Kordia antarctica: one gene and its partner. The protein of the gene in region 1 interacts with the protein of each later gene in a pairwise test. Links are inferred from orthologs where the notes say so. Each region holds a gene or a part of one and is shown in the gene's direction. Other genes may lie near its edges.

Region 1 (15,641 bases):
AGGATTTTCGTCTACTTTTTGTTTTCTCAATGCTTTGGAATGTGCCAAATGCGCAGGCAAAATGATTAAAGCTTCCACCAATGAAACAAGCAAAGTCAAGATTACGACAACGGAGACTTCACTGAAAAATTCGCCAATTCTACTATCTAAAAATAAAAATAGTGAAAACGCTAATAACGTTGTAATAATCGCGGAAACTACTGGCGGAATTACTTCCATAGTTCCATCAATTGCTGCTTGAACGGGCGTTTTTCCTTTTTCATAATGTTGATAAATATTTTCTGCAATGACAATTCCATCATCCACCAAAATACCAATCACGATGATCATTCCGAAAAGTGATAATACATTGATAGTGACATCAAATTGACCTGCAAAAATGAACATTCCCAAGAATGAAATTGGCAATCCAAACGCTACCCAAAATGCCAAACGTACGTTTAGAAATATGGATAGAAAGATTAATACTAGCGCAATTCCTGATAAAGCATTCCAAAATAAAAGTGTTGTACGTTGGTTTAGCGTAATCGATAAATCGCGCACAACATCCAAACGCACATTTTCGTACTTGTGATTATAATCTTCAATGTATTCTTTTACTTTATCTGCCGAAGTGATTAAATCTTCATTATTTGTACTTGTGATAGAAATGTTAACCGATAAATTTTGATTGAAATACGTAGCATTTGGCGTTTCAGAAAAACGATCGCGTACAATGGCAATATCTTTTAACCGAACAGTTTTCCCATCTGGCGTAGCACGAATGACAAGATTTGACAATTCATCACCATAATACGAACGATTATTGGCACGAATTAAATATTCTTCAGCGTCTGTTTTTATATTTCCACCAGTCACCAAAATATTTGACGAACTCACGGCTGCGGCAACTTCTGCAAACGTCAAATTATAAGCTAATAAATTGGCTTCGTTGACAGCAATTTCAATTTCTTCCGCAGGATATCCAGAAATGGCAACTTGCGAAATTCCGTCAATGGCGCGCAAATCATTTTCAACTTGGCGACCAATTTGTTTTAAAGTTGTTAACGGAACATTTTTTCCGCTTAGCGCGAATGAAATCGTTTCTCTAACAGCTTCTTGTTTGGCAACAACCAACGGTTCCATTCCTGTTGGAAACGACGGAACACGATCAACAGCATTTTTGACTTCTAGTAACATGAAGTCAATATTTTCTCCTTTTTCAATCTCAACGGTAATCGTTCCGCTGTTTTCACGCGAAGTTGATGTCACACGATCTACACCTTTTAAGCCTTTGAGATTATCTTCTATTTGAAGCACAATTCCTTCTTCAATCTCTTGTGGAGACGCGCCAGGATATGCAATATTTACATTGATAATTTTAGAATCTACCAATGGAAAAAAGGAAGATTTTAACGACCACGCGCCTAAAATACCAAACGCAAAAAATGCAATGATAAATACATTTACCGCAACGTGATACCTAATGAAATAGGCAATTAGTTTTCTCATAACCTATTGTTTAGCTTTTTTAGTATCGTCATTGGTAGTCGTTGTTTCGTCTTTTTCTGAAGCAACTTTAAATGGTTTTACAGCCATTCCAGCGTATGCTCCAGGAACAGGATTGGAAAGTATAATTGTTCCGTTTGGCACATTTTTCAGCACAACTTTCGTATCTGAAAAATAGACAGGTTTTACGTCAATAACGTCTAAAATGCTATCTTTTACAACATAAATTTGCTCGCTTTCTAACAATAAATTTCTATTAATTTGAATAGCGTCTGTTTCTTCTTTTGCATTTAAGTTGGCTTCTAAATACATTCCTTCTTTCAACTTCTCATTTTTAACTTCTATAAAAGCCGTAATCGTTTGTGTAGTTGGATCAATACTTCCGTTGACACGGGAAACGACTCCGGAATAATTTTCGGTATTTTCAAGATTGTTCAAGGCAACTTTTTCGCCCACTTTTAATAAACTTGCGTAGGTTTTGCTTAAAGCAACTTCCATTTCGTAAACAGAATCATCAATGAACTCTCCTAATTTTTGTCCACTTCTAACCAATGAACCTTCTGTGAGCAATACTTGTGTTAAAATTCCAGAGAATGGTGCTCGGATGGTATATTTTGCCAATCGTTGCTCTTGGTTTTTTACGGTATAATAGTTTGATACAATTCCGCGACCTGTAATAAAGTATTTTTCCTTGTCGGAAGTCAACTCAGGTAAGGTTGGCGTTGTTTTGTTTAAATCGAAATTATTCAGATAGGTTTGCCATTTTTGAAATACTTCTGGAAAATCGAGTCGCAAATCGGGCATAATGGCTGCAATAGCGTTGTACAAATTACTTTTAGCTGATTGTACGCCTGCGTAATATTCGGCAGCATCAATACGAATGAGTGTTTCTCCTTGACGGTATTTTTGTCCTGGCTTGAATAATTTTCCGCTAGTTTTAAAAATTCCTTGTACCTCAGCGTATAATTCCACACGCCGTTTTGCCACAAGGCTTCCATTTGCAGGAATTACAATTGGTATTGTTGTATTCTGAACAGTATCAGTATACACCGTTTTTACTACTTTTTCAGGAACAGGTCTTGGCTTATTTTTGTTTGCAATCATATTTTTTGCAGATAAAAAAGCTCCTACGATAATGAGGACTCCAAGAACCGAAAGTATAATTTTTCGCATTTGGCGGGATTATTTTAGATGGTTAGACTGCAAATTTATCCATTAGTTTACTTTTAAACTCTTAAAAAAAGCTTAATATCGTATGAAATGTAACTTGATTAGAATTATTTAAGGCACAATTATTGTAAAACAGTTATTAATTATTTTGTATTTGTTGCATTTTAACTACTTTTCAAGTAGCTATTTTTAAAAATTATGCGAAATAACCTTAGTGAAAATACGTGTTTGACGTTGTTTTTAGTCATTTCATAGATAATTTAGCAATGATATAACGTAAAACATTTTTTTGAACCCTATAATTTTATACTTTTACACCGTAATGGCAAAAGTGAACCAAAAGACCCTGGTGTGCTTTGTTATAATCGCTTTAGCTTTTTTGACATTAACACACGCCCAAATCGTACCACCGCCACCTGGACCGCCGCCTCCACCGGGATTCCCGATAGATGCTGGACTTATAGGTGTTTTAGTTGCTGGACTTTTGTATGGTATAAGGAAAAAAATGAATAAGTAACTACTTCAATCGCCCCTGAAGTCTTGCTACATATTTTCCTATAACATCAAATTCTAGATTTATAAGCGACCCAACTTTCAAATATTGAAAAGTGGTGTGGCCATACGTGTATGGAATAATAGCAACTGAAAATGTATTGTTTCCCGAGTTTACGACAGTAAGACTTGTACCGTTTATCGTAACTGAACCTTTTTCAATAGTAATGTTGCTTAAAGATTCGTCATACTCAAATGTATAATACCAACTTCCATCACTTTCTTTAATAGAAATACATGTTCCAACCTGATCTACATGTCCTTGCACAATATGTCCGTCTAAACGATCGCCCAATTTCATAGCGCGTTCCAAATTAATACGATCATTTACTTGCCAAGTTCTCACATTTGTTTTTTCTAAAGTTTCTTGAATTGCTGTAACGACATACGTCTTCTCATCCAAATTTCTATCGACAACAGTCAAGCAAACACCATTGTGTGCAACGCTTTGATCAATTTTTAATTCCTCCGTTAAACTACTCCGAACTGTGATGTGGAGGTTTTCTTTTTCGCTCTCTAGATGTGTAATCACACCTAATTCTTCAATAATCCCTGTAAACATCTATTTATTTGGTTAAATTTGCATGTAAAATTAGAAATAAAAAGTTTTAATACCTAAATGAAGAAAGAGGAAAAAATAAAAGTAGGGATTTCGGTTGGTGATTTGAATGGTATAGGAACAGAAGTAATTCTGAAGACATTTGAAGATAGCAGGATGCTAGAATTGTGTACGCCTGTTATTTTTGGATCTACTAAAATTTTATCATTTCAGAAGAAGCAATTCAACATACAAACAAATTTTCATGGAATTCCAAGTGCCGACAAAGCGCTAGATGGCAAAGTAAATGTGGTAAACATTTGGAAAGATTCTATGGATATTGAATACGGAAAATCAACGGAACAAGCTGGAAAGTTTGCCATTGAATCGTTTGTAGAAGCAACCAACGCACTGAAAGAAGGAACCATTGATATTTTGGTGACAGCGCCAATTAACAAACATAATGTACAATCGGAAGATTTTAAGTTTCCAGGACATACAGATTATTTAGGACAAGTTTTAGAAGGCGATAGTTTGATGTTAATGGTAAATGATTCTTTAAGAGTTGGATTGTTAACAGATCATGTTGCTGTAAAAGATGTTTCGGCAGCGATTACGCCAGAACTCATTCAGAAAAAAGTAGACATTATCTATAATACTTTGAAACAAGATTTCGGAATTAGCAAACCGAAAATTGCTGTTTTAGGCATTAATCCACATGTTGGAGATAATGGTGTTATTGGTGTGGAAGATGATGAAATATTAAAACCAACACTGGAAAAGATTAAAAATTCAGGAAAATTAGTTTTTGGTCCGTATGCGGCAGATAGTTTTTTTGCATCAAGCAATTACAAAAACTTTGACGCCATTTTAGCAGCATATCACGATCAAGGATTAATTCCGTTTAAAACGTTATCTTTTGGACAAGGCGTGAATTTCACGGCAGGACTTAATAGAGTACGTACATCACCAGATCATGGAACTGCGTATGAAATTGCTGGGAAAAACCAGGCAGATCATAACTCTTTCAAAGAAGCAGTATTCACTGGAATACAGATTTTTAGGACTAGAGAAACCTATAAAGTAATTGCAAAAAACCCATTAAAAAAGCAGCTTCCCAAGATATAAACAAAAAAATGTTAACAACTTAACGTACATTAAGAAAAATTTATATCTTTGCACGCTCGAAACTGATGTTTAAGATGATGGAACTAAAGGACTTTAATATTCCTTTTACGGGATTAAAAGAAGGAAAGCACCAATTCGAATATCAAATTGATAATTCGTTCTTTAAACTTTTTGACTTTGATGAATTCAATGAAACTGCTATAAAAGCTACGTTAGAATTTCACAAAAAAGCAACCATGCTTGAATTAACCTTCAATGCAATAGGAACTGTAAATGTAAATTGTGATTTGACGAATGAGCCTTATGAGCAGCCAATTGAAAGCAATTTGGACTTGATTGTGCAATTCGGAAACGAATACAATGATGAAAATGAAGAAATTCTCATCGTTACACACGGAGAGTACGAAATCAATGTTGCACAATACATATATGAAATGATTGTGTTAGCAATGCCTTCAAAAAGAATACATCCTGGTATTGAAGATGGAACATTAGAGTCTGAAATATTAGAAAAATTAGAAGAATTACAACCTGGTACAGGAAAAAAAGAAACTGAAGAGGAAACAGATCCTCGTTGGAATACATTAAAAAAACTATTAACGGATAATAAATAACATACAAAATGGCACATCCAAAGAGAAAAATCTCCAAAACAAGAAGAGATAAGAGAAGAACACATTACAAAGCGACAGTTCCTCAAATCGCTACGTGCTCAACTACTGGTGAAGCACACTTATATCACAGAGCTCATTGGCACGAAGGAAAGCTATACTACAGAGGAAAAGTATTAATTGACAATACAACTGAAGAAAACTTAGCATAATATTTAATGTTTAGTCATAAAAGCTCTCACTTTCGTGAGAGTTTTTTATTTGTTCAATTTTTTGTTAAAAATGTAAAAACGATATATTTTGCCGAGATTATCACAGAATTTTAGTAATTTCGTTTAGTTTCTAATGAATTTTTGTTAAAAAAACAAAAAAAACCAACGTTAAGGTATGACCAAAATCACAGCAGCAATAACAGCTGTAGGAGCCTATATTCCTGAATACGTATTAACCAACAAGATCCTTGAAACAATGGTTGATACTAATGATGAGTGGATCACGACTCGAACAGGTATCAAAGAACGCAGAATTCTTAAAAAAGAAGGAGCTGGAACTTCATATTTAGCTATCAAAGCTGCGAAAAACTTACTCGCAAAGAAAAACTTAGATCCAAAAGAAATAGACCTCGTAATTGTTGCCACGGCAACACCTGATATGCCTGTAGCATCTACAGCAGTGTATACCGCAACTAAAATTGGTGCAACCAATGCATTTGCATTTGACTTGCAAGCAGCGTGTTCTAGTTTCTTATACGGAATGTCTACGGCAGCAAGTTATATACAATCTGGACGTTACAAAAAAGTGCTATTAATTGGTGCTGATAAAATGTCGTCAATTGTTGATTACACAGACAGATCAACGTGTATCATATTTGGTGATGGCGCAGGTGCTATATTATTTGAACCAAATGAAGAAGGATTAGGATTGCAAGACGAATACCTTAGAAGTGATGGTAATGGTCGCGACTTCTTAAAAATTGACGCAGGCGGATCTATCTTACCTGCTTCTGAAGAAACCGTAAAAAACAAACAACATACCGTAATTCAAGACGGGAAAACAGTCTTCAAATTTGCAGTATCTAAAATGGCAGATATAAGTGCAAAAATTATGGAAGATAATAACCTGACAAACGAAGATGTGCAATGGTTGGTGCCTCACCAAGCCAATAAACGCATCATTGACGCCACCGCAAGGCGTATGGGTGTAGATGAAAGTAAAGTAATGGTAAACATTCAACGTTACGGAAATACAACTTCTGGGACATTGCCACTTTGTTTACATGACTATGAAAAACAACTCAAAAAAGGAGATAACCTTATCTTTGCTGCTTTTGGTGGCGGATTCACATGGGGAGCTATCTATCTTAAATGGGCATATAATTCAAACTAAAACGACTAAAACCTATATCAATCATGGATTTAAAAGAAATTCAGAACTTAATCAAATTCGTTGCTAAATCTGGCGCAAGTGAAGTAAAACTTGAAATGGAAGATGTAAAAATCACCATTAAAACTGGAGATGCAAAAGGCGAAACGACAACTTTAGTACAGCAAATTCCTATGGGCGGAATGCCGCAACAACACACTGCCGTAGCTCCAATAGCACAAGCAGCAGTTCCAACAGCAGCGGAAGCGCAAGTAGCTGACGAAAACGCTAAATTTATTATTATAAAATCGCCAATCATTGGTACTTTTTACAGAAAACCCGCTCCAGACAAACCTTTATTTGTTGAAATTGGAAGCACTATTTCCGAAGGAGATGTACTTTGTGTGATTGAAGCAATGAAACTTTTCAATGAAATTGAATCAGAAGTTTCAGGAAAAATAGTGAAAGTCTTAGTAGACGACTCTTCACCAGTAGAATTTGATCAACCATTATTCTTGGTAGATCCATCATAAGAAATTTTAAATAACACTTGAAGCAAAAGAAGAAATTCTGAGCGATTCAAAAAGTTATTGATTTTAATTTCAAAATTTAAAATTTCAAGAGATGTTCAAAAAAATATTAGTTGCAAACAGAGGTGAAATAGCACTTAGAGTTATTAGAACCTGCAAAGAAATGGGTATCAAAACAGTTGCTGTATATTCTACAGCAGACATTGATAGCTTACACGTACGATTTGCTGATGAAGCAGTTTGTATAGGACCCGCGCCAAGTAGCGAGTCATACCTAAAAATGGCAAATATCATTGCTGCTGCAGAAATTACAAATGCAGACGCCATACATCCAGGATACGGATTCTTATCTGAAAACGCCAAATTCTCAAAAATCTGTGAAGAGCATAACATCAAATTTATTGGCGCTTCTGCTGATATGATTGATAAAATGGGAGACAAAGCTTCTGCAAAATCTACCATGAAAGCTGCAGGCGTTCCTTGTGTTCCAGGAAGTGAAGGAATCATTGAAGATTTTGAAGAATGTGAAAAACTAGCCGTAGAAACAGGATATCCTGTAATGCTAAAAGCAACTGCTGGTGGTGGTGGAAAAGGAATGCGCGCCGTTTGGAAACCAGAAGACTTAAGAGACGCTTGGGATGATGCTCGACAAGAATCAAAAGCCGCTTTTGGGAATAATGACATGTACATGGAAAAACTCATTGAAGAGCCAAGACATATTGAAATTCAAATAGTTGGAGATTCTTCAGGAAAAGCATGTCACTTATCTGAGCGCGACTGCTCTATACAACGTCGTCACCAAAAACTAACCGAAGAAGTTCCTTCTCCATTCATGACTGATAAGCTTAGAAAAGCTATGGGAGATGCTGCGGTAAAAGCTGCGGAATTCATTAAATATGAAGGTGCTGGAACGGTCGAATTTTTGGTAGATAAACACAGAAACTTCTACTTCATGGAAATGAATACGCGTATCCAAGTAGAACATCCAATTACGGAACAAGTAATTGATTTCGATTTAATTCGTGAGCAAATCTTAGTTGCGGCTGGTGTGCCAATCTCAGGAAAAAATTATACGCCTAAATTACACTCTATCGAATGTAGAATTAATGCGGAAGATCCATACAATAACTTTAGACCTTCTCCAGGAAGAATTACAGTATTACACGCGCCAGGCGGACACGGAATTCGTTTAGATACGCATGTATATGCTGGGTATTCAATTCCACCAAACTACGATTCTATGATTGCAAAGTTGATTACAACAGCGCAAACACGTGAAGAAGCTATCAATAAGATGAAACGCGCGTTAGATGAGTTTGTAATTGAAGGAATAAAAACTACAATTCCTTTCCACAGACAATTAATGGATCATCCAGATTATGTCGCCGGAAACTACACAACGAAATTTATGGAAGATTTCGTAATGAAAGAAGAAGAAGAATAAATTATATAGAAAAAAGCTCCTAAGATTAGGAGCTTTTTTTATGCTTTATTGTAACGCTGTTACGAACGATAGTGAAGTTCTTGTGCTGAGCTGTGCCGAAGTAATCTAGTAATCAAATTACTTGTTGAAAAAAACAGATTGCCACAAATTTTTTCAAAATTCTCGCAATAACTACTATTTATATATCTTTATACTTTATCTAAATTGAAACATAAAATTAACTGAAAAAACCAATGAATCTTAGCTATTGGGAATATAAAACGTGGTTATCAAATGTTGATTTCACTATTGTTGGAAGCGGCATTGTTGGACTCAATTGTGCGTTGCAACTTCGAAATCAATATCCAACTGCAAAAATTATTGTGCTCGAAAAAGGAATTCTGCCGCAAGGCGCAAGCACAAAAAATGCTGGATTTGCTTGTTTTGGAAGTCTCTCAGAGATTTTAGACGATTTACACACACATTCTAAGCAAGAAGTTTTAGAACTCGTTAAAAGACGTTGTAATGGTTTAGCGTTGCTTCGCTCAACTTTAGGCGATTCCAACATCGATTTTCAACAATTAGGCGGTTATGAATTGTTTACACAAGAAGATTCAGATTTGTACGAATCATGTTTGGCGGAAAAGGAAATCATCAATCAGTTATTGAAGCCAATTTTTAAAGGAAATGTATTTAGTGAAGTTGACAATAAATTTCAATTTCAACAGATTCAATCAACGTATATTTTTAATCAGTTTGAAGGACAAATTGATACAGGGAAAATGATGAATTCGCTTTTGCAGAAAGTCTTATCAGAGAATATTTTAATCTTAAATTCGGTTACGGTAGAAGATTTCACGGAAAGTGGAAATTCGGTTCACATAAAAACCAATCATTTTGAGTTGAATACCAAAAAACTCTTAATTGCAACCAACGGATTTGCTTCCCAATTATTAGACGAAAAAGTAAAACCTGCACGCGCACAAGTATTAATTACCAAGCCAATTCCTGATTTACACATAAAAGGAACTTTTCATTTGGATAAAGGCTATTATTATTTTAGGAATATTGACGATCGTATTCTATTCGGCGGCGGACGAAATTTGGATTTTAAAGGTGAAGAAACTACTGAATTTAATCAAACTGAGATCATTCAGCGGAAGCTGGAAAATTTATTAAAAACGACTATTTTACCAAATATACCTTTTGAAGTAGAACATCGCTGGAGCGGAATTATGGGCGTTGGAACACAGAAAAAAGCCATTGTAAAACCACTTTCTAATCATGTATTTTGTGGCGTTCGCTTAGGCGGAATGGGCATTGCAATTGGTAGTTTGGTTGGAAAAGAATTAGCACAATTGACATGAATTTGAAAGAAACCTTATATAATTTATGCCTGAAAATTGTCAACGAACGACACGCAAATATTGAAGCAAACTTCGCAAGCATTCAAGAAGCGATGTTGTCTGAAACCAAAAGTTCGGCTGGCGATAAGCATGAAACTGGACGCGCTATGTTGCAAATAGAACGTGAAAAGTTAGGCAATCAGTTGGCGGAAATTCAGAAAGTAAAAGAAATTCTCTTTAAGGTAAATCCGAAATTAGTTGCCGAACAAGGTTGTTTGGGTAGTATTGTGTACACTTCGCAAGCCAATTATTTTATTTCGGTAAGTGTTGGCGAAATTTCTGCAAACAATGAAAATTTCTACGCAATTGCTTCCAATACGCCCATTGGGAAATTATTATTAGGCAAAAAAGTTGGTGAAAAGGTTTCGTTTAGAGATCAGAGTTTTGTTGTTGAGGCGGTTTTGTGATGTGAGTGTATTTTGTGTGGTAATTTTGTTTTTACGTCTATTCTTGTCAAACGTTTAGTCACATAGTTTTTCCTTGTTAATAGCTATAAACACTTGTTTTCATATCTTATAGTCACATAACAATCACAGAAGATTTAAGCCCAATACGGTACATATTTAGAATGTTTTTTGGATTTATTTTCTGGGTCATAATCTTTTATTTGACCCGATTTAATAGCTTCTGATATTATTCTTGAAGCCATAGAATAATTTTTTTCTTCAATTCCAAATCTTTCTCTTAGTGAATGATTAGTCATATGCTCTCCCGACACATATTTTAAGCAAGAGTGAAGGTAACAAGCTCTAACTTTATCTTCTTTATCCATTTGCCTTAATGTTTTATGAGAATAAATAATTACACGAGTATAATTATCTCCTTCTATAAATTTAGGAGCTGGTAATTGAAAATATTCACATTCAAAAATAACTTTATCAATACCACTTCCTCTTTCTTCACAAATACTTAGTCTTCTCATAAAATGAGCTAGTTTTTCATTTCTAGATTGTGGATTATGGTCAACAAACCTCATTGTGCTTATTAAAGGTTTTCCAGGGTTAGTTATTTCTACTCTATCTTGAAAAATTTCTACCATTGGAGAAGTTCCAGTCTCACTAAAATCTTGATGAATTATAGCATTTGCAACCAACTCTCTTATTGCTAATTCAGGATACATTTTTACTTCTTTTCTAAAAACTTTTCCAATTTCTTCATTAGATGGTAATTGGTCATTAATATAATTAACTAAGCCTTTAAAACCAGAAGCATAGCCTTTTTGTCCGAGTTGTTCTTTTTTGGTACGTAATTTATTTTTTCCTTGATAAATTATAACTCTTATAGCTTTTCTTTCAAGATTTTCAAACTCATATAATTTTCTTGCGAAAAGTATTGCGCATAGATTGGTTATGTTATAGTGGTTTCCATGTTTTGTGATTAATCTTTCTTGTTGAAATTTTTCAAATATGGCATCTCTATTTTCTGGTAGAGGAGAATTCGTTAGCTCAAAATAAGAAGGATAATCTATTAGTTTTAAAACTTCATCAGGTTTTAAGTTGTAAACAGCAATCTCATTTTCAAAACTTTCTGTTGGGCTTTTAGTCCAAATAGACCTCTCTTTTTCTGGGTAATCATCTAGTTTCTTTTTTGAAGAACCAATTCTAATGTATGGAATTCCTTTAAATTTGACAGGAGTGTTTTGTGTTGCTTTAATTCTTAAAAGAACTATATTTTTTCCTTCGACTTCAAATTCGTAAAAATTAAAATTGATTCTAGGGTTGAGTAATCGAGCAAGCCAAGGTATCAAATCTTCATTTCCTTTTGCTTTTTGATTTGATAAGAAAGTAGTTCCTATTATTCTATGGGTTTTGTCATCAATTCCAAATACAACATATCCATAATCTTTATCATGTACACAAGCTGAATTAGATAAAGCAGAAATATACTCTCCTATTTCTATTGCATTATTTGCCTTAAATTCAACCCATTCTGTTTCATTCACAAGAGAACGAAGTTCACTTAACAGGATTTTTAATTCATTTTCACTCATAATCACATAAATAAAAATTTTAAAGCACTTTAAATCAAATACTTAAATAAAAATTAATTAGTTTAGTCACATAACAGTCACATAAAACAAATCTAGTAAAATTATTTAATATGAAGTTGTTTATTAATATTGTAAACATGTGGGCATATCAAGTTCGATATATTTTCATTCTAACCAAACCTATTTTTTTACAGGCAAGCTTAGGTGAAAGTAAAGAATAAGATTTTTAATACTTACTATAGAAATTAGTTTATTGCCTTACTTCAATTCCGCTCAATAAGTTAATAGAAATGACAAACACAAAAAATCTAATATGCTAACAGGCGTAGCCGATTCTAAAAGCGATAGCGATCTGACAGCGAAGCGCATCTAAGATATCTCCAATTTATAACCAACGCCATGCACATTAGTTAATTTAATGGTTTCGTCGTCTTTTAGCTTTTTGCGGAGTTTGGAAATATACGTGTCTAAACTTCTGCCAACAATAACGCCGTTATCTTCCCAAACTTTTTTGGTGAGTTCGTCACGAGTTACGATTTGATTTGGGTTCGCCACAAAAATTTGTAACAATTCACATTCTTTTCTAGAAAGATTAATTTCCATCAGTTGCTTCACTAATTTATTCTGTTCTGGATAGAAATGAAAACTTCCGATAGATTCATAAATATCTGAACCTTCTCGCGGTTTTTCGGGTTGCTTCTTCTTGAAAAAGAACACTTCCATCAGAATGAAAATAATCAAAAGAAATAGATATATAAAAGTTGAAGCGCTAAAAAAAGAAGCTTTAATTTCAGTAAATCGCACTTGAATCGTATAGCAATTGCTTGGCAAAAATCGTCCGGCACACGGAATAATTGTGTTTTCTTCTTGCTGACTTATCTCGTAACTATACGCAACTTCTTTGTCCGTACATTGAATAACTTCCACACGATATTCTTCGGGTAATTGTGACTTTTTGAAACTTTTTTCTACAATAGAAACGAATGCAGTTGGCTCAAATGTAAGCTTACTTTCAAAGGACACTTCATATTTTGAATTGCCAATTTCTTTCACAGGAAAAATCAATGACGTCGAATCTTTATTTGTCAATAATAATTTGTTTCCAACATCGCGCAAAGCAATTTTTACCTTCTCGGAAAACTCCGTTTGTTCCTGGCTCGGTTTTGAAAATAACCAAGTAAGGAAGATAATCAGAATTAATCCGCTGTATGAATAAATACGTTTTTTGCTCATAATTGGTGTAAATAACATACAATTTCAGGACATTTTACAACTGTTGACACTTCTTTTACAATTTTTTGACACTTTTTGCTACGTGTTCGATCTAGTTTTACTTCAAAATCAAAACATTCAAAAAATGAACAAAATTATCACACTCATCATCGTTCTTTTTAATATGAACTATGACACAAATCATCAAGTTGATACGAATCCAAATATTATTTCAGGTGAAAAAATTAGCAAACATGAAGAACCGTATGATCTTTCGCTTCAAGTTAAAAGATTGAAAAATGACACCTATAATTTAATTATTAAAATGGAATTAAAGAAAGATGCGCATTATGTTTCTCCAAATTCTAAAGGTGATTATTTAGGGATTTTTACCATGATTATGGATAAGAATACGAAACTTCAAATGATTGGGAAGTTTTCAGAAAGTCCACTATCAGAAGAAAGTGTTGATCCTTGGAATCACGGTCCTGTAAATTTTGTGCGAGAAAACACAACGCATACGCAACAATTTACCATTTCCGATACAAATGATTTTGAAGTTTCTGGCTTCATTCAATTTACGATTGAACCACGTTGCACGCTAGAAAAAGTACATTTTACCATTTCTCGTAAAGCTGGAAAATTAGAAATCAAAAAAGTAACCGTTAAAAAGTAATTCTAAAAAAGATACAGATGAAAAAATATATTTTAGCATTCGCTTTCGCGATATTTTCAGTAGCGTTTTCAAATGCACAAGAAGAAATCTATGGACAAGAACAACTTCCAATTAACACTTCTAAAAGTGAAATAAAATGGTCGTGCGATTATAGCTTTTATTTTAGTGGACATTTTGGAATTGTAAAGTTCAAAGAAGGACATTTTTTAAAATCGGAAGGGAAAATTACTGGCGGAACTTTTAGTATTGACCTGAATACTTTGATTGCGCAAGACATGAACGAAGAAGGAAATCAAAGTTTGAGCGATCATTTGAAAGATGCTGATTTCTTTGAAGTGAAAAAATTTCCAACCGCAACAATTGTGATTACAAGTATTCGTTACCACGATGCAACACATTTTGAAGCAAACGCAACTATGACGATAAAAGGTGTTACGCAACCTGTAAAGTTTCAAGCCCAACTTAATTTTGAAAAGAAAATCATGACCACAAAATTTAAGATTGATAGAACACTTTGGGGAGTTAATTATAATAGTAAACTGAAAGATAAAGCGATTTCGGACGCAATTGGTTTTGAAGTAAAAATAATTTTATAATTAAATAGATATGAAAAATAATTTACTGCTCATCGTATTATGTTTACAAGCTTTTTTGGCTTTTGGACAAGAAAAAAAGGAAGCTGATTTGTTAATTTCTGACGCTTCTTGGGGAAAAGAAATCATTCCGATGCCAATACATTTTGCGCCACAAATTCCGTACAAAGGTATTGAAGAAATTCGCTTTTCACCAGATTGGTCAAAGAAAGAAAGTGACGGTTTTTGGACGTACGCATTTGTTTGGGACATTGATTTGAATAAAGAATTGTCTGCAACCGATTTAGAAAACTATTTACAATATTATTTTGATGGTTTAATGGATGGCGTTAATAAAGACAAGGGAAAGATTTTACCAAAAACCATTGCGTTATTTCTCAAAAAAGAAACCACAAACAAAGCATTTGAATTTGTCGGAAAACTTCAAATTTACAATTCATTCCACACCAAAGATGTTATGATGTTAAATTGCACTGTAAAGCAGTATTATTGTAAAGAAAAAAAGAAATCAATGGTGCTGTTTTACTTCTCTCAAAAAGAATTGGATCATGCAATTTGGGATAAATTATATAGTGTGAAACTCAAAGGGAAACCTTGTAAAGATTAGTGTTTATTATAAATTAAGAGCTTGCTCGAGAGACTTTTTTAAAATTTCAAGCTTGAAATAATTTGATTTTTCAAATAGAACTAAATTCGCGATTCGCGAATCGCGAATTGCAAATAATTATTTGTATCTTTGATAAGAATAAAGATTCAAGTTATGAAACAGCATAATGGTATGCGTCCTCACGACATTGCTATTCTTCTCAAAATTGCAAGTAAAGGACAAGAAAAATGGTACATGAAAGACTTGGCGTATGAACTTCATATTAGTTCTAGCGAAATAAGCGAAAGTATAAACCGATCAGTAATTGGAGGTTTAATTAGTAGTGATAAAAAAACACTTCATAAGTTAGCACTTT
Region 2 (15,487 bases), 3.4 Mb from region 1 along the record:
CAGATGCGCATTATGAAAAAATCCTAAACGATGTTGTGGACGCAAATATGAATATGCTCCGAGTTTGGGGCGGCGGAATTTATGAAAATGATATTTTTTATGAATTGTGTGATGAAAAAGGAATTTTAATTTGGCAAGATTTTATGTTCGCTTGCGCGATGTATCCTGGCGATGAATCATTTTTAGAAAACGTACAGCAAGAAGCAATCGATCAAGTGACGCGCTTGCGAAAATATGCTTCTATTGCACTTTGGTGTGGAAATAATGAAAACTCCGAAGGTTGGAAACGTTGGGGCTGGAAAGATGATAAAACCGAAACGCAAAAGGAAGATATTTGGAAAGGTTATTTGAAAGTTTTTGATAGTATATTGCCAAAAACTATTGCAAAACTGAATCCTGAGGTTTCCTATTGGGAAAGTTCGCCAAAGTACGGACGCGGAAATCCGAAGTATGAATTTGAAGGCGATGCGCACGATTGGTGGGTTTGGCATGACGCGTATCCGTTTGAACATTTTGAGGAAAAAGTACCGCGATTTATGAGCGAATTTGGGTTTCAGTCATTTCCATCATATGAAACGATTCGTTATTTCACTGAACAAGATAGTATTGATTTGAATCATGATAGTTATGTGACACATCAAAAACATGCAAGAGGTTTTCAGCTGATTCGTGAATATATGGAACGTGATTTTAAAGTTCCTGAAAATGGCGACGATTATGTCTACGTAAGTCAGTTATTGCAAGCCCGCGGAATTACCAAGGGAATGGAAGCGCAAAGACGCGCAATGCCGTATTGTATGGGAAGTTTGTATTGGCAATTGAACGATTGTTGGCCAGTCGTTTCATGGTCGAGCATCGATTTCATGGGAAACTGGAAAGCGTTGCATTACAAAGCGAAAGAATCGTTTAAAGATATGTTGGTTTCTTCTGTAATTGAAAATGATACGCTAAAAACGTATATCGTTTCTGATAAATTAAAAGTACAAGAAGGCGAATTGAAACTTACTTTTTTAGATTTTAATGGAAACATACTTCATAAAATCAATCAAACAGTAACCATAAAAGCAAATACGAGTCAGTTAATGGTACAATTGCCAATTACTGATTTAAAATTCAATCATAAACAAACCGTGCTAAAAGCTGTTTTGGACTATGCTAAAGTATCTAAATATTCAAGTTCAGACACAAGATTCGATTCAAGTACAATTCCTTATAAAGCTACTTCCCTGTTCTATTTGGTAAAACCGAAAGATTTAGCATTGCCTGCGCATGAGATTGATACATTTATTACAGCGCGACCACAAGGATTTGCGATTGATGTAACTTCAAAAACATTGCAAAAAAATGTGTTTCTTCACACGAAAGTGAACGGACATTTTTCAGATAATTTCTTCGATCTTTTGCCAAATGAAACAAAAACGATTATATTTCACACAGAAGCCGAGAATATTGATGATTTGGCGATAAAAACATTAAATAGTATTCATACAAATAGTGAAAAGAATCCTTCATGAAAAAAACAATTTACATCCCTTTATTAATTTGTATTTCTCTTGTGTATAACGCTTGTAATTCTAACGCTTCCGCAGATGAACCAATTGGAAAACACACCTTTGAGTTACTCCAAAAACTAGACACAATTTCGAGTGCCGATTTTGGTAATTATTTTATATCGCTAGAAGAATTACGCGAGTTTGTAAAAGATACTACGATTGAAGAAAATTTCAGAAATGCAATGACTAAAATGTCCAAAGAAAAGTATAAAAAAGGATTGTTGCAATCGTATGAAATGTTGAAAGAATCTGGCGAAAGACAACAAATCAATTGGGCAAACATTACGTATGAAGAGTATGCTTTTCAGTTAAGACTTGATAATGGCGTTACATTTAATGATGGTTATTTATTGTTTACTCATAACGCAAAAAAATACATGGCAAAGGTAGTTTCGTTTGAATATGAAGAGAAACAACGCTTGTTTATTTTGTCAAATTTTGAACTTGCACAATAATAATTTGCTTAAATTTTATATCTTTAAAAAACACTAACAATCAATCATACCAAATGAAAAAAATAACGATCCTTTTTGTCTTATGTAGTTTCACGACACTTTTTTTGGCGTGTGGAAGTTCATCTACTATAAAAGAACCTGATGCTATTGGAAAATATGCTTTTAAAATATTGAAAGATATTCAAACCACATCCAAGCAAGAGTTTCTAACTAAATTATTGACTATTGAAACACTTCGCGAAGCTGTTAAAAAAGAAGAAAATGGGTTTAGCGAAAGAGCAAAAAATGAAATTACGAGAATGACCAAAGAAGATTATAATTCTAGAATAGAGCGCGATTATAATCAACTAAAAAAGCAAGCTATTAAGTATAACATCGTTTGGAATAAAATTAAATACATTGATTATACGTTTAAAATCAAAGAAAAAAATGGTGATAAAAGTACAGATGGTACATTGTATTTTAGTCATAATTCGCAAACATATGTTGTGTCTGTTTCTACCGTTAATATTGGAGAAGGATATTCTATTATAGAATTGGAACGACTGAAAAAAAATACTGGAGAACGCAATTACTAAGCTGTATTCTAAATTTTACATCTTTTAAAACAATAAAAATTAAACACTAATGAAAAAAACATACTACATCTTCATCTTAGTAATTACGTCTACACTTTTCATTGCTTGCCAAAATGCTAAAGGCGTTGAAAAAGTAGAAGATATGGGGAAATACGCTTTTGATATTCTAAAAAAGTTCGATAAAACATCCAACGAAGATTATCTTAAAACCATATTTACGATTGAAGAAATTAAAGAATTTGGAAAAAATAATGCAGAAAAAATTGGTGAAAAAGCTACAAAACAAATTGCCAGTTTAACCGCTGAAGATTATAATGGAAGAATGGAAGGCGATTTGACGAAAATCAAAAAAGAAGCAGAAAAATATGGTATTGTTTGGAACGCTATTGAATATTCAGATTACACATATGAAACCAAAGAAGAAGATAATATGAATGGCACACAAGGTAAAATAGTATTCAAACACAATGATACGACGTATACTGTAAACGTTTCTGCCTTACTCATAGATGATATATATACAATTATTAGACTGAATAGATTGAGAAAAAGTGCCGACTAAAAATTGATTATTCTTTAGCTGTAATCCATTTTGGAACTGCGTTCGGAACAAAATTCCGCATGCGTTCTAGTAATTTAGAAATGTCAGTTTCTATAATTAGCATATCGAAATTTTTCTCTTTGAGCAATCCTTTTTGAATCATTTTTTTCATCATGGCAATGAGTTCATCGTAATAACCATTGCTATTCAAAATTGCCACAGGATGCGGAATTTGTGCCAATTGTAGCGCAGTAATTACTTCAAAAAGTTCTTCCAACGTACCAAATCCGCCAGGAAGAGCGATGAAACCTTCAGACAAGTCAATCATTTTCATTTTGCGTTCTACCATTGTTTTTGTGGTGTACATTTCATCAACACTATCATGCACGATTTCTTTACGCTTCAAAAATTCAGGAATCACGCCAATAACTTTTCCACCATTTTCCAACACTGCATTTGCCACAGTTCCCATAATTCCAATCTTCGATCCGCCGTAAATCATTGTAATTTTTTGTTCGGCTAATGCTGTTCCTAATTTTTGCGCATCAATCACAATTTTTGGATCATTTCCTAAACTACTTCCACAATAGACTGCGATACTTTTCATTGGTTGTTGGTTTGTTTGTTTGTTCGTCTTTTTGTTTATTCGTTTACACTGAGCGGAGTCGAAGTGTTTTTCACTTTCACTTTCACTTTTCATTTTCAACTTTCATTTCGACTTCGCTCAATGCGGCGCACTTTTCATTTTCAACTTTTCACTTTTCTCTTTTAACACATTTCATCATTCGGTCTACGCCAAAAATATCTTTGCGTAATTCGATGTTTTTAAATTCTTTCTTCTTCAAGAGATCGAACATTTCTTTGCCTAAATACTGATTGATTTCAAAATATAAACTTCCGTTTGATTGTAAGTGCGCTTTCGCGAGATGAGCTATTTTGTCGTAAAAAATTAGCGGATCATGATCGTCAACGAACAACGCTGAATCTGGTTCAAAATCTAATACATTTTTATGCATGGCTTCTTTCTCCAGATTTCGTACATATGGCGGATTTGACACAATAATATCAAAACGTATATTTTCTTCTTCAAACAAATTCAAATCGTCTAAAACCAACACATCTGCTTGCACAAATTGAATCTGAACTTCATTAGTTATAGCATTTTCATTCGCAACTTCCAATGCTTTTTCAGAAATATCAATTGCAGAAATTACAGCATTTGGAATATTTTTTTTCAATGCAATCGGAATGCAACCGCTTCCAGTTCCAATATCTAAAATTCGATAGGTTTTGGTTGGTGAGTTTGCAGTTTTGATATCGTCAAGAATCCATTGTACCAATTCTTCGGTTTCTGGTCGTGGAATTAATGTGTGTTCATTCACGGTAAATTCCAATCCAAAAAAATGTGCTTTGCCAAGAATATGCTGAATTGGTTTTTGGAGTTTTAATTCGCTCAAAGCGGAAAATAAAGGAGTTTCCTGTTCTTTTGTAATTACAATTTCAGGATCTAACGCTAATGCAAAACGTTCCAATCCAAAATACGCTTCTGTCAACATGAAAAAGAAGCTGTTCACTTCGTCTTTCCCGTAGATTTCGTCTAATTCCTTGTGGAATATTTCTTGTATATCTTTTAGTTTCAAGGCTTGTGAATTTCTTTAAGTTGCTTTGCTCCTTATTAGTTTTTTTTTGTGGATTTGTTTGTTTGTTCTAAACTTGTAAACTCAAATTTAGGTTTTGGGCAAAAAGTCACAAATACCTAATGCCTAATGCCTAATGCCTAATGCCTAAAAATTACAATTCCTTCAACATCCAAACATCACACGAATAATGACCTGTATTTCCCAATGGTTTGTCTAAATGTTTAAATCCGAACGATTCATAAATATGAATTGCCGCTTTAAATTGTGGTGCCGATTCTAAATAACATTGATCATAGCCAAAATTTTTCGCTGCTTCCAAACATTTGGTAAATAATAATTTCCCGTATCCATTTCCTCTCGTTTTGGTTAAAAAGTACATTTTTTGCAATTCACATACATTGTCTTTGGTATCGCGTAATTGCTTGATTCCTGCGCCGCCAACAACTTCTCCATCAACTTCGATTACAAAATACACTTCGCGTTCGCCTTGATATGCTTCAAACATTGCGTCCGTTTCTGGATCTTCATATGCAGTTCCAACTTTTGGAATGTCATATTCAGGAAATGCCGCTCTGATAAAAATTGCTATTTCCTTATTGTCTTTTTGTTGTATCTCTCTAATAATCATTAAGATGTAATTTTAATATCGTATTTATACAATAAACCGTGAATTTCTGAACGTGAAAACTTCGCTTTTTTGATTTGATTTACTGTTGGATCAATGTTATAATTATACGCGGAACTAAAATCTGCCTTTCCCAAATTCGTATTTTCAAAAATAGCGGCTGTCAAATCGCAATCATCAAAAACGGAATTTTCTAAATTAGTTCCTGTAAAATCTGCTTCACGCAAATTAGAGGTTCTAAAAGTCGTTTGCTTTATTTTTAATTCGGCAAACGAAGCCAATTCCAACCTACAATCTTGAAAAGTTACCGAAAATAGAAAATCAGTACATTTGCTAAAATCAACACCTAACAACTTACAATTCAAAAAATCGACTTCATTAAACGAGGCATTTTTCACTTTCGCATTTGTCATATCGCACGTATCAAACGTACATTCTAAAAACGAGATTGCGTCCATATAAACACCTTCAAATTTACAATCGACAAACGTACAATTGTCGTATTCTCCTTTCGGGAAAGTTTGTTGTGTGTAATCGATCTTTTCAAAAACTTGATCTTGCTGAAATTCTTGACTCATTTTTGTATGCGCTTCAAATAGAAATTATGTAGTTTTGCGATGCCGTGAAGATAGTAAATTTGGTTGTTTGTTGCTAGTTGTTAGTTGCTGGTTCGAGATTATAAATTACGAAGCGCCATTTCGATACATTTTCATTGCATGAAAACACTCAAACTGACGAAAATTAAAAATACATGAAAAAACTCATCATTATTCCAATACTATTGCTCATCGTGAGTTGTAAAGTAAAAGAAAAACCGCTCTTTGTAAAGGTTGACAATATTGTTATTGTAGATGCAACTTTGGAAACTATTGAGTTGACAGCAGATGCGTATTTTATAAATCAAAATGATGTCAGCGGAAGCTTGGAAAGTAAAGGAATTGAAGTATTTGTAAATGATATTTCAGTCGCAAATGTGACTTCTGAATCTTTTGAAGTTCCTGCGCGAAAAGAATTTTCAATTCCCCTAAAAGTGATTATTCCAACAAAAGAAGTCTATGAAAATAATAAAAATGGACTTTTGGATGGAATTCTAAATAGTATTGTCAATAAAAAAATGAAAGTTCAATATAAAGGAACGATTACGTATAGTACGTTTGGTTTTTCGTATGATTATATTGTTGATAAAACCCAAGATGTAAATATAAAATTTTAGTGCAAAACTCACACGAAACATACATGAAACGCTGTTTGCAGTTGGCTGCAAATGGTTTGCAAACCGCGATGCCAAATCCTTCGGTTGGCGCTGTGATTGTGTATAATGATGTGATAATTGGCGAAGGTTACACAAGTGCATTTGGCGGAAATCATGCAGAAGTAAATGCGATTCATTCGGTAAAAGACAAATCGTTATTAAAAGATGCTACAATTTATGTTTCACTCGAACCATGTAGTCATTTTGGAAAAACGCCGCCGTGTAGCGAATTCATCATCAAACATAAAATTCCAAAAGTTGTCATTGGAACGATTGATCCGTTTGCAAAAGTAGCTGGAAAAGGCATCGCTAGGCTTCAGGATTCCGGTTGTCAAGTAACTTTAGGCGTTTTGGAAGCGGAATGTAAAGTTTCAAACAAACGATTTTTCACGTTTCATCAGCACAAACGTCCGTATATAATTTTGAAATGGGCAGAAACGCAAGATGGTTTTATTGATAAAATTCGACATGAAAATGATCCGATTCAACCAAATTGGATTACGAACAAATTTTCCCGTCAATTAGTTCATAAATGGCGAAGTGAAGAAGCGGCAATTTTAGTTGGAACGAATACTGCAATTACGGACAATCCGAAATTAAATACACGCGATTGGCATGGAAAAAATCCTGTGCGAATTGTGTTGGATAAATCATTGCGAATTCCAGAAAGTTATGCTTTGTTCGATCAAACTATAAAAACAATTGCATTGACGGAACAACTAAAAGAAAATTCAGAAAATATCATTTTTGAAACTATCGATTTCTCAAAAAATATAGCCGAACAAATTTGTGAAGTTTTATACAAACACGAATTACAATCGGTTATAATTGAAGGTGGAAAACAAACCTTGCAAACGTTTATTGATAGTAATCTTTGGGATGAAGCACGAATTTTTAAAGGAAATGTTCAATTTCAGCAAGGAATTGAAGCACCAAAACTAGAAGGAAATCTTCAATCAGAACAAACTATTTTAGATAATTCATTATATATTTTTACGAATGATTAAGAATCTTATTTTCGATTTTGGCGATATTTTTATCAACTTAGATAAACCTGCGACTGCGCGCGAATTGGAAAAACTTGGCATTACTGATTTTACGCCAGAAATGGTAGAAAAGAATCAAGCATACGAGAAAGGTTTGATGAACACAGAAGATTTTGTCGATTTTTATTACACAAAATTTCCAAACACAACCAAAGAAGGTTTAATCGAAGCTTGGAACGCTATTTTATTAGATTTTCCGACACATCGGTTGGAGTTTATTAAACAATTAGCCAAAGACAAAAAGTATCATTTGTTGTTATTGAGTAATACGAATGATTTGCATATTTCGTGGATTCAGCAAAATTGGGGAATGGAATTATATACTGAATTTGTAGCCTGTTTTGAGCAGTTTTACCTTTCTCACGAAATGAATTTAAGAAAACCTGACGCAACTATTTATGAATTTGTAGTGCGTGAAAACGATTTAAAACCTTCCGAAACTTTATTTATTGACGACACAAAAGAAAATACAGATTCCGCCGAAAACTTGGGAATTCACGTTTGGAACTTAATTCCAGGCGAAGAAGATGTTATAGATTTGTTCACGCTTAAAAAATCGTTATTTTGATTTACCTCATCCTAAGTATTTTAATTTCGAGTTCGATATTTGTCATTTTTAAACTCTTTGACAAATACCAAATTAATACCTTTCAAGCAATTGTTATCAACTATTTTGTAGCATTTTCATGCGGATTTTTCTTTTATGGAAATGGCGCAACAATTTCTGAAATCTCGCAAAAACCCTGGATTGTTGGCGCAGTAATTTTAGGATTTCTGTTTATTGCTATTTTCATCGTAATGGCGCGCACAGCACAACAAAATGGACTTTCCGTAGCTTCCGTTTCCGGAAAAATGTCAGTTGTAATTCCTGTCGTTTTTGCTGTGATTGTCTATAAAGAACAGTTGAGTATCTTGAAAATTATTGGAATCATTTTAGCATTAGTTGCTGTTTATTTAACAACTGTTAAAAAAGGTGGCGGTTCGTTTGATCGAAAGAAATTACTGTTCCCTGCGTTGCTTTTTGTAGGTTCGGGAATTATTGATACTACTATTAAACATATTGAAAAAACGTCTGTTGTTGACGGCGAAACGCCTATTTTCTCAGCAGCAATTTTTTCGTGTGCGGCAGTTATAGGAATTGTTATAATAACGCTTCGACGCGATTTTAAGATTACTGGCAAAACAATCCTTGGCGGAATTGCCCTCGGAATTCCGAACTTCTACTCTATCATTTTTCTGTTAAAAGCATTGCGACCAGATCAATTGGGCGATAGTTCTACGGTTTTTCCGATTAATAATGTTGCGATTGTAATGTTATCCACTATTTTTGGAATACTTTTTTTTAAAGAGAAGTTAATCTTGAAAAACTGGATCGGAATTGGAATTGCGATTTTAAGTATTGTGCTGATTGCGATTTCGGCACAACAGTTATAATTTTATCTAAGTTCACAATATAAATTGAAGCACTCATTTCTTTTCTGCAGTGTAGTAATTATTTTTCGTTAAAAATTTTTGAAGCCTTGGAGAAAATTTAGAAAAATAATTGCGATTTTAGCTTTTTCAGCTAAAAACACCTCTGGAAAAGTGCCCTTTCTTTTGTTTCTTTTCTTTGGGCGAACAAAGAAAAAGAAAATAAAAAAATGATGAGTCAGTAATTTAAACAAACTACTCTTGGACTCTGGAAATTTTATCAGTAACGAATTCATTAAAATTATAAATACTTGGAGACAAAAGACACCTACAAAACCATTGATATTCCTTCAGAAGAAGTACTTTTCAAAGACAGAAATAGTAAATTCTTTGGCTATGCGTTTCCTGTTTTCAATGAAGATGATGTAAAAGAACAGTTGGAAGCATTGAAAAAGAGTCATCATTCTGCACGGCATTTTTGTTATGCGTGGCAATTTGGTAAAACTGAACCGTTTCGCTTTCGCGCGAATGACGATGGCGAACCTTCCAATAGTGCAGGAATGCCGATTTACGGACAAATTCAGTCGTTTGATGTTACCGATATTCTAATTGTAGTTGTCCGCTATTTTGGTGGAACAAAGCTTGGCGTTGGCGGATTGATTAATGCGTATCGTACAGGCGCACAATTGGCATTAGAAGCTTCTGAAATTCTAGAAAAAACTATTAATATTGATTATTTACTCGTTTTCGATTATAAAAACATGAATAAAGTCATGCGCGTAGTGAAAGAGCGAAATTTGAATATTATTACACAAAAACTAGAACTCGATTGTCGTATTACGATTTCCGTACGTCAAAAAGATGCGCAACAGATTTTTGAATTGTTTGAGAATTTGTATGAGATTGAGGTTAAAGAGTTGGATTGAATTGACGATTCTTAATCAAAACAATCCAAGACTTCAACATCTTTTGTTAATTATCTAAGTAGATTTATCACAGTATCACCAGTAGAACCTCCACAAATTTGGAACAGGTCTACTTTAGCTATTTCTTTGCAAAATTCTTCTTTTTTGAAATTTTCAATAGTTTTCATTTTAAATAATTTAATGGTTATAGTTTCTAAATATACATTTTTTGAAGGCTCCAGCGATTTTTAACGAAAAATACATCCTATTCTGTGGAAAAAGAATCCAGAACGTGTTATTTTTATTGAGCTTAAATTGATTAATATGAACGTTTGAGTTCTTGCAAATTTTTGTTAGATGTAATTAATCCGTTGATGAGATAATTTCTTAAATCATCTAAATCATCATGCGGAACGTACTTTGCCCATTTGGTTTCTGTGGTAATGACTTTTATTTGCCGCAATACTTTCCGAGTTGCTTCTGCGGTACGCAACATATAATTAGACGTATAACTTGGTTCTTCTTTATGAAAATACTGGTATTTGTTGGCAAATTCACTTTTCTTAATGAAATATAACTTTTCGACTTCATTGTCCTTGTAAAAACTTGTCCATTTGGCAAAACCGACTTTCGAATCAATTCGAGAATTCGAATCATCCGATTGTAATCGCCACTTACAAGTAGCGGCTCTTCCCCAATGTGAAGAAATCCTATATACGCCATCATTGGTATAAAAATACTGACTACCAGATTGGCTTACATATTGCGGCTTTTTGTCCTTTATGATTTCAGGATCAACCGTTTTGAATACACAATATGTATTTTTAAAGAAATTTTGTGAAGTATATTTTAATTTCATTAGTACCTTGCAACCGTTTATTTTTGTCAAAGCTACAAAATGTAACGCGATGTTTATATAGATAAAAAAAGGTTTGGCACAATAAGTGATTTAACCTGCGTTATTACTAAAGAATAAAGAACAAAAGAATGAAGAACATAAAAAAGATTGCATGTCTGTTTTTGGTAACTTGTATGTTTCAAGTTGTTGCAACTGCACAAGAAAGCTTGGCTTTTAAAAGTGGTGAAAAACTAACATTTACAGCATCTTACGAAATGTCTGGTTTTATGACACAGCTTGCTCAAGTAAGCATGGAGACATCGGAAGTGAAAACATCTAACAATACATTATTACATTTTAAATGTCGCGCAAATACGTTTACAAAATTTGACGCTTTCTTTAAAATTCGTGATGTATATGAATCTTATGTAAGCAAATATTCATTGCTTCCTTTATTATACAAAAGAGACATTCAAGAAGGTGGTTATAAAAAGAAAATGAAATATGTGTACAATCAGAAATCGAAAACTGTAAAAAGTACACAAACCAAACGTAGAGGAAATGGTACCGATTGGGTTCAAGATAAAAATTTTAGCATTAGCAATGATGCAATGGACGTAATTTCGACCTTATATAATTTGAGAAATTTGCCTATTGATAACGCTAAAGTTGGTGACACAAAGACATTTAAAGTTTTGTTTGACCGAGAAGAAACGTCAATTACTATTAAATATGTTGGAAAAGAAACGGTAAATGCTGGAAATTTAGGTCGAAAAGAATGTTATAAACTTCAAGTTTTGACTTCTGGCGATTTCTTAAAATCTGGAACACTTTGGCTTACCGCAGATGCAAACAAAGTGCCTGTACAAGCAAGATTTACAATTCCTATTGGAAGCGGAACGTTACAGTTAACAAACGCTTCTGGCTTGGCTAATTAATCATTAAAACCAAAAAATTAACATCATGAGAATATTATGTATTATCCTCGGGAGCATTGCTGCCGTATTAGGTTTTCTACTTTCATTTTTCTTAGATAATTTCGCATATATTCCTGTTGTTCTAGGATTTGCTTTTGGAATTGCAGCATTGATTATTTCTAAAAGAAATGGATTACGTGAAAGCGTTCCTAAGTTGATTATCGCATTGTCATTTCTGGCGGCAGCCATTACAACAATGAATTTATTTAGAGAAAATAAAGTTGCGGAAGACGTAAAGCAAACCACAGAAGAAAAGAAACAACAAGAAAAAGAAGATATTAAGGAAATTGAGAATGAACTCGAAGACCTTGAAGGAGTAGAATAAATTATAGAAAAGTTCATCAAAAACAGAACTGATGGATTTTTTTTATGCCTAATAGTGAGCATTTTCACGTTTTTTAAGAACTATAATAAGCGTATTTTAATATATTTGAAAATCTTAAAAATTACTATATGAAAAAATTAGTATCCTTAGCGCTATTAGTAGCAATTGGATGTGGTACAAACCAAAAAACTGCGGATAAAAAAGTGGTTCGGAATTTGGATCCAGTTCCTTACGGGAATACCATTACAGAAGCTGAACTGAAAACGCATCTATACATCTATGCATCTGATGAGTTTGAAGGTAGAAATACTGGAGAAGCTGGACAGAAGAAAGCTGTAGCTTATTTAAGAGACGAATACAAGAATTTAAACATTCCTGCAGCGCAAAAAGATGGAAATTATTTCCAAAATGTACCGCTACAAAAAGGAAGTAGTCTAAATTCTGAGTTAACTATCAATGGAAAAGCATATACTTTTGAAGATCATTTTTTAGCGCTTAGCGCGAATACAAACGGTACGACTAACTTTTCCGAAATTGTATATGTAGGATATGGAATTGACGACGAAAAGTATTCTGATTATAAAGGACAAGATGTTGCTGGTAAAATGATTTTAATAAAATTAGGAGAGCCAACACAAAAAGATGAAACATACGTAATATCTGGAACTAAAGATGCGAGCAAATGGTCTGCAAACATTAGACAAGAAATGGCTTCAAAAATTGCGACTGCTAAAGAAAATAACGCAAAAGGTGTTTTATTTTATGTAGATGAATATTACCCACGTTTTAAAATGCGGTTCAATTATGTGAAAAACAGTAGTAGAATTTCTTTAAAAGGAGAAGAAGATTCTTTTTATAGTTACTTTGTGAATGATGAATTAGCGACAGATATATATCCAACAATTGCAACAGATGAAAACGCTACAACGGTTAAGGTAAATGCAACATTGGTAAATAATAATGAGTCAAATGATCTCAACTCAGAAAATGTAGTTGCTATTATAAAAGGTTCGGATACGCCAGAAGAATACATTGTAATTTCGGCGCATTTAGATCATGAAGGTGTAAAAAATGGTGAAATTTATAATGGAGCCGATGATGACGGTTCTGGAACTGTGGCGATTCTTGAAATTGCAGAAGCATTCAGAAAAGCACAAAAAGAAGGAAATGGTCCAAAACGTTCTGTTGTATTTTTGCATGTAACTGGAGAAGAAAAAGGATTATTAGGTTCGAAGTATTACACAGATAACCCAATTTTTCCATTAGAAGATACAGTCGTTGATTTAAATATTGACATGATTGGACGTATTGATCCTAAACGTACGGAAGGCAATCGTAACTATGTGTATTTAATTGGTGCTGATAAATTGAGTACGGAACTTCATAACATTTCTGAAGAAATAAACAAAAAGTACGCAAACATTGAGTTAGATTATAAGTACAATGACGAAAGTGATCCGAATCGGTATTACTATCGTTCTGATCATTACAACTTTGCAAAAAACAATGTTCCTGTAATTTTCTATTTCAACGGAACACATGACGATTACCACAAGCCAACAGATACGCCTGATAAGATCAACTACGATTTATTGACAAATCGTACGCGTTTGGTATTCTACACCGCTTGGGAATTGGCAAACAGAGAAAACAGAATTGTTGTAGACAAAGCAGCAAAGTAAATAATATTACATCTAAAAAATTAAAAAGCTTCCGTAACTGGAAGCTTTTTTTTTGATCTATTCGTATCACGTAGAATTCCGTGTTTTTTAAAGTCACGTAATTTTTCGCTTAAAAAAACTCTTTGTAACAACTACTTTTATCATTCAATTATAAAACCCTTACCTATTATGAGTTTACAAGTTAATATTACGAACAGCAGCGGAATTTCATCAAGTGACGTACATTGGATTTGCTTCGGATTAGACAGCGATCCAGCAACAAGTTCTCCATATTGGAGTTACGTAGATGTGGATGCTAAAGGAAATGCTTCTCTAAAAAAGTTTACAAAAGGACAAGACTGTTCTAAGCTCTTCAATACAGTTGATACGCTAAGTACATTTAACGGATTACCAGCAATGTGGTCTGGTCAATTTTTATTCTCTTTCAAAAAATTGCCAAATGTATTCAATGTTGTTACTGGCGCGCAACACGATTTAGGTGTTCAAACACCACCATTTACGCCAGGAACTGCAGATGCTGACACTTTATTTGTAGTAGTAGAATTTACAAACATCGGAACTGAAATTTTTGCCGATTGTACCATTGTTGACTACTTCTCTGCTCCAGTTTCTATTGAAGTTGTTGGAAAAACTACAGCATCAAACGGAATTTTAAAAGCAACGAGTACACGTGATTCAATTTTTGATGGAATTACAGCATTAGGAAGTCCTTGGAGTAGCTTGGTTATGAAAGACAAAGCAGGAAACAACATTCGTGTATTAGGATCACAACATGCGGTACAAACAAATCCTGCATCAATTCCTACTACAATTTATGATGCGTATGTAGATGCTTGCTGGAAAAACTTTAAAACAAATACACTTACGATGAACTGTCCAACATTTGGAAAATATACAGGAACGGTAAATGCTTCGAACGAATTCGTATTTACACAAGCTAAAAAAGCGAACGTAACTGTTCAAAAACCAGGACCAGGAAAAGCATATGATATTTTTGGTTGTGTTGGTACGCTAAATGCACCGAATAATACACCTTTGGGAGAAATTGCAGCTATTTTAGGTGCTTCTCTTAACAGAACAACATTAAGCAATAGCGCGAATGATACGCAGCCAAATTGCGATGTAGCTGGATTTTATAAAGTTCAAAACGGAGTTACTAACGAATATGCGAATATTGTACACCAAAATTACAAATCAGGAATCTATGCATTTCCTTTTGATGATGTATGTAGCAATAACAATCCGTTGATTGATGTACAAAATCCAACAAAATTCAATATCACATTATCAGATTGGAGTTAAATAAACTTTTAACTAAAAATTAAAAGAGGTTGTCTAAAAAGTAAAATTTTAAGACAACCTCTTTTTCATAAAACGTGTGTGTTACTGACTAGCAATCAAACCAATTAGTTGGACAAACAGCTGGAGTCATGTCGCACAAATATCCTTTTTTTGTTACTTTAACAACTGTTGTTTGTTGTGTCGTTGGCAAAGCGCCTCCAGTAACACTATCATTAAGCGATACAATGTTTTCTTTGCGAATTGCTAATGTTTTAAAATTCTTTTTTTTCATAATGTTTAAATTTTCAAGTTAATACTAAAGTAAAATAGCTATGTGAACTATTTACAAATAAGTACTCTCAAGATCATTTTGTTACCC

What was found.
Region 2: the proteins of accC (region 1) and ribD interact in binary tests that used the Escherichia coli proteins (3 or more experiments, as listed by UniProt). The link is inferred for Kordia antarctica from one-to-one orthologs.

Annotation. Positions count from the first base shown.
Region 1 is NZ_CP019288.1:3,447,353-3,462,993, reverse strand. What follows is about bases 6,651-9,648. They hold accC (acetyl-CoA carboxylase biotin carboxylase subunit), read left to right. Parts: upstream 6,651-7,473; coding sequence 7,474-8,823; downstream 8,824-9,648. Other genes in these bases: IMCC3317_RS14340 (NAD(P)/FAD-dependent oxidoreductase), read left to right, coding at 9,057-9,648; accB (acetyl-CoA carboxylase biotin carboxyl carrier protein), read left to right, coding at 6,897-7,382; IMCC3317_RS14355 (beta-ketoacyl-ACP synthase III), read left to right, coding at 6,651-6,873. Outside these bases: IMCC3317_RS14385 (efflux RND transporter permease subunit), read right to left, coding at 1-1,491; IMCC3317_RS14380 (efflux RND transporter periplasmic adaptor subunit), read right to left, coding at 1,495-2,661; IMCC3317_RS14375 (riboflavin synthase), read right to left, coding at 3,176-3,772; 4-hydroxythreonine-4-phosphate dehydrogenase PdxA, read left to right, coding at 3,830-4,876; IMCC3317_RS14365 (YceD family protein), read left to right, coding at 4,951-5,490; rpmF (50S ribosomal protein L32), read left to right, coding at 5,499-5,699; more of IMCC3317_RS14355, read left to right, coding at 5,875-6,650; more of IMCC3317_RS14340, read left to right, coding at 9,649-10,169; IMCC3317_RS14335 (3-oxoacyl-ACP synthase), read left to right, coding at 10,166-10,615; IMCC3317_RS14330 (ATP-binding protein), read right to left, coding at 10,750-12,198; IMCC3317_RS14325 (winged helix-turn-helix domain-containing protein), read right to left, coding at 12,568-13,449; IMCC3317_RS14320 (hypothetical protein), read left to right, coding at 13,556-14,086; IMCC3317_RS14315 (YceI family protein), read left to right, coding at 14,104-14,682; IMCC3317_RS14310 (hypothetical protein), read left to right, coding at 14,693-15,286; IMCC3317_RS14305 (hypothetical protein), read left to right, coding at 15,440-15,641. UniProt on the Escherichia coli protein: This protein is a component of the acetyl coenzyme A carboxylase complex; first, biotin carboxylase catalyzes the carboxylation of the carrier protein and then the transcarboxylase transfers the carboxyl group to form malonyl-CoA.
Region 2 is NZ_CP019288.1:94,104-109,590, reverse strand. What follows is about bases 5,796-8,639. They hold ribD (bifunctional diaminohydroxyphosphoribosylaminopyrimidine deaminase/5-amino-6-(5-phosphoribosylamino)uracil reductase RibD), read left to right. Parts: upstream 5,796-6,628; coding sequence 6,629-7,651; downstream 7,652-8,639. Other genes in these bases: IMCC3317_RS00480 (EamA family transporter), read left to right, coding at 8,255-8,639; IMCC3317_RS00485 (HAD-IA family hydrolase), read left to right, coding at 7,644-8,258; IMCC3317_RS00495 (hypothetical protein), read left to right, coding at 6,144-6,605; IMCC3317_RS00500 (pentapeptide repeat-containing protein), read right to left, coding at 5,796-5,970. Outside these bases: IMCC3317_RS00535 (beta-mannosidase), read left to right, coding at 1-1,514; IMCC3317_RS00530 (hypothetical protein), read left to right, coding at 1,511-2,008; IMCC3317_RS00525 (hypothetical protein), read left to right, coding at 2,062-2,586; IMCC3317_RS00520 (hypothetical protein), read left to right, coding at 2,636-3,148; IMCC3317_RS00515 (LOG family protein), read right to left, coding at 3,156-3,734; prmC (peptide chain release factor N(5)-glutamine methyltransferase), read right to left, coding at 3,883-4,767; IMCC3317_RS00505 (GNAT family N-acetyltransferase), read right to left, coding at 4,919-5,395; more of IMCC3317_RS00500, read right to left, coding at 5,395-5,795; more of IMCC3317_RS00480, read left to right, coding at 8,640-9,124; IMCC3317_RS00475 (IMPACT family protein), read left to right, coding at 9,412-10,026; IMCC3317_RS00470 (hypothetical protein), read right to left, coding at 10,325-10,864; IMCC3317_RS00465 (DUF3108 domain-containing protein), read left to right, coding at 10,993-11,781; IMCC3317_RS00460 (hypothetical protein), read left to right, coding at 11,807-12,145; IMCC3317_RS00455 (M28 family peptidase), read left to right, coding at 12,274-13,827; IMCC3317_RS00450 (beta-1,3-glucanase family protein), read left to right, coding at 13,996-15,129; IMCC3317_RS00445 (hypothetical protein), read right to left, coding at 15,218-15,400. UniProt on the Escherichia coli protein: Converts 2,5-diamino-6-(ribosylamino)-4(3h)-pyrimidinone 5'-phosphate into 5-amino-6-(ribosylamino)-2,4(1h,3h)-pyrimidinedione 5'-phosphate.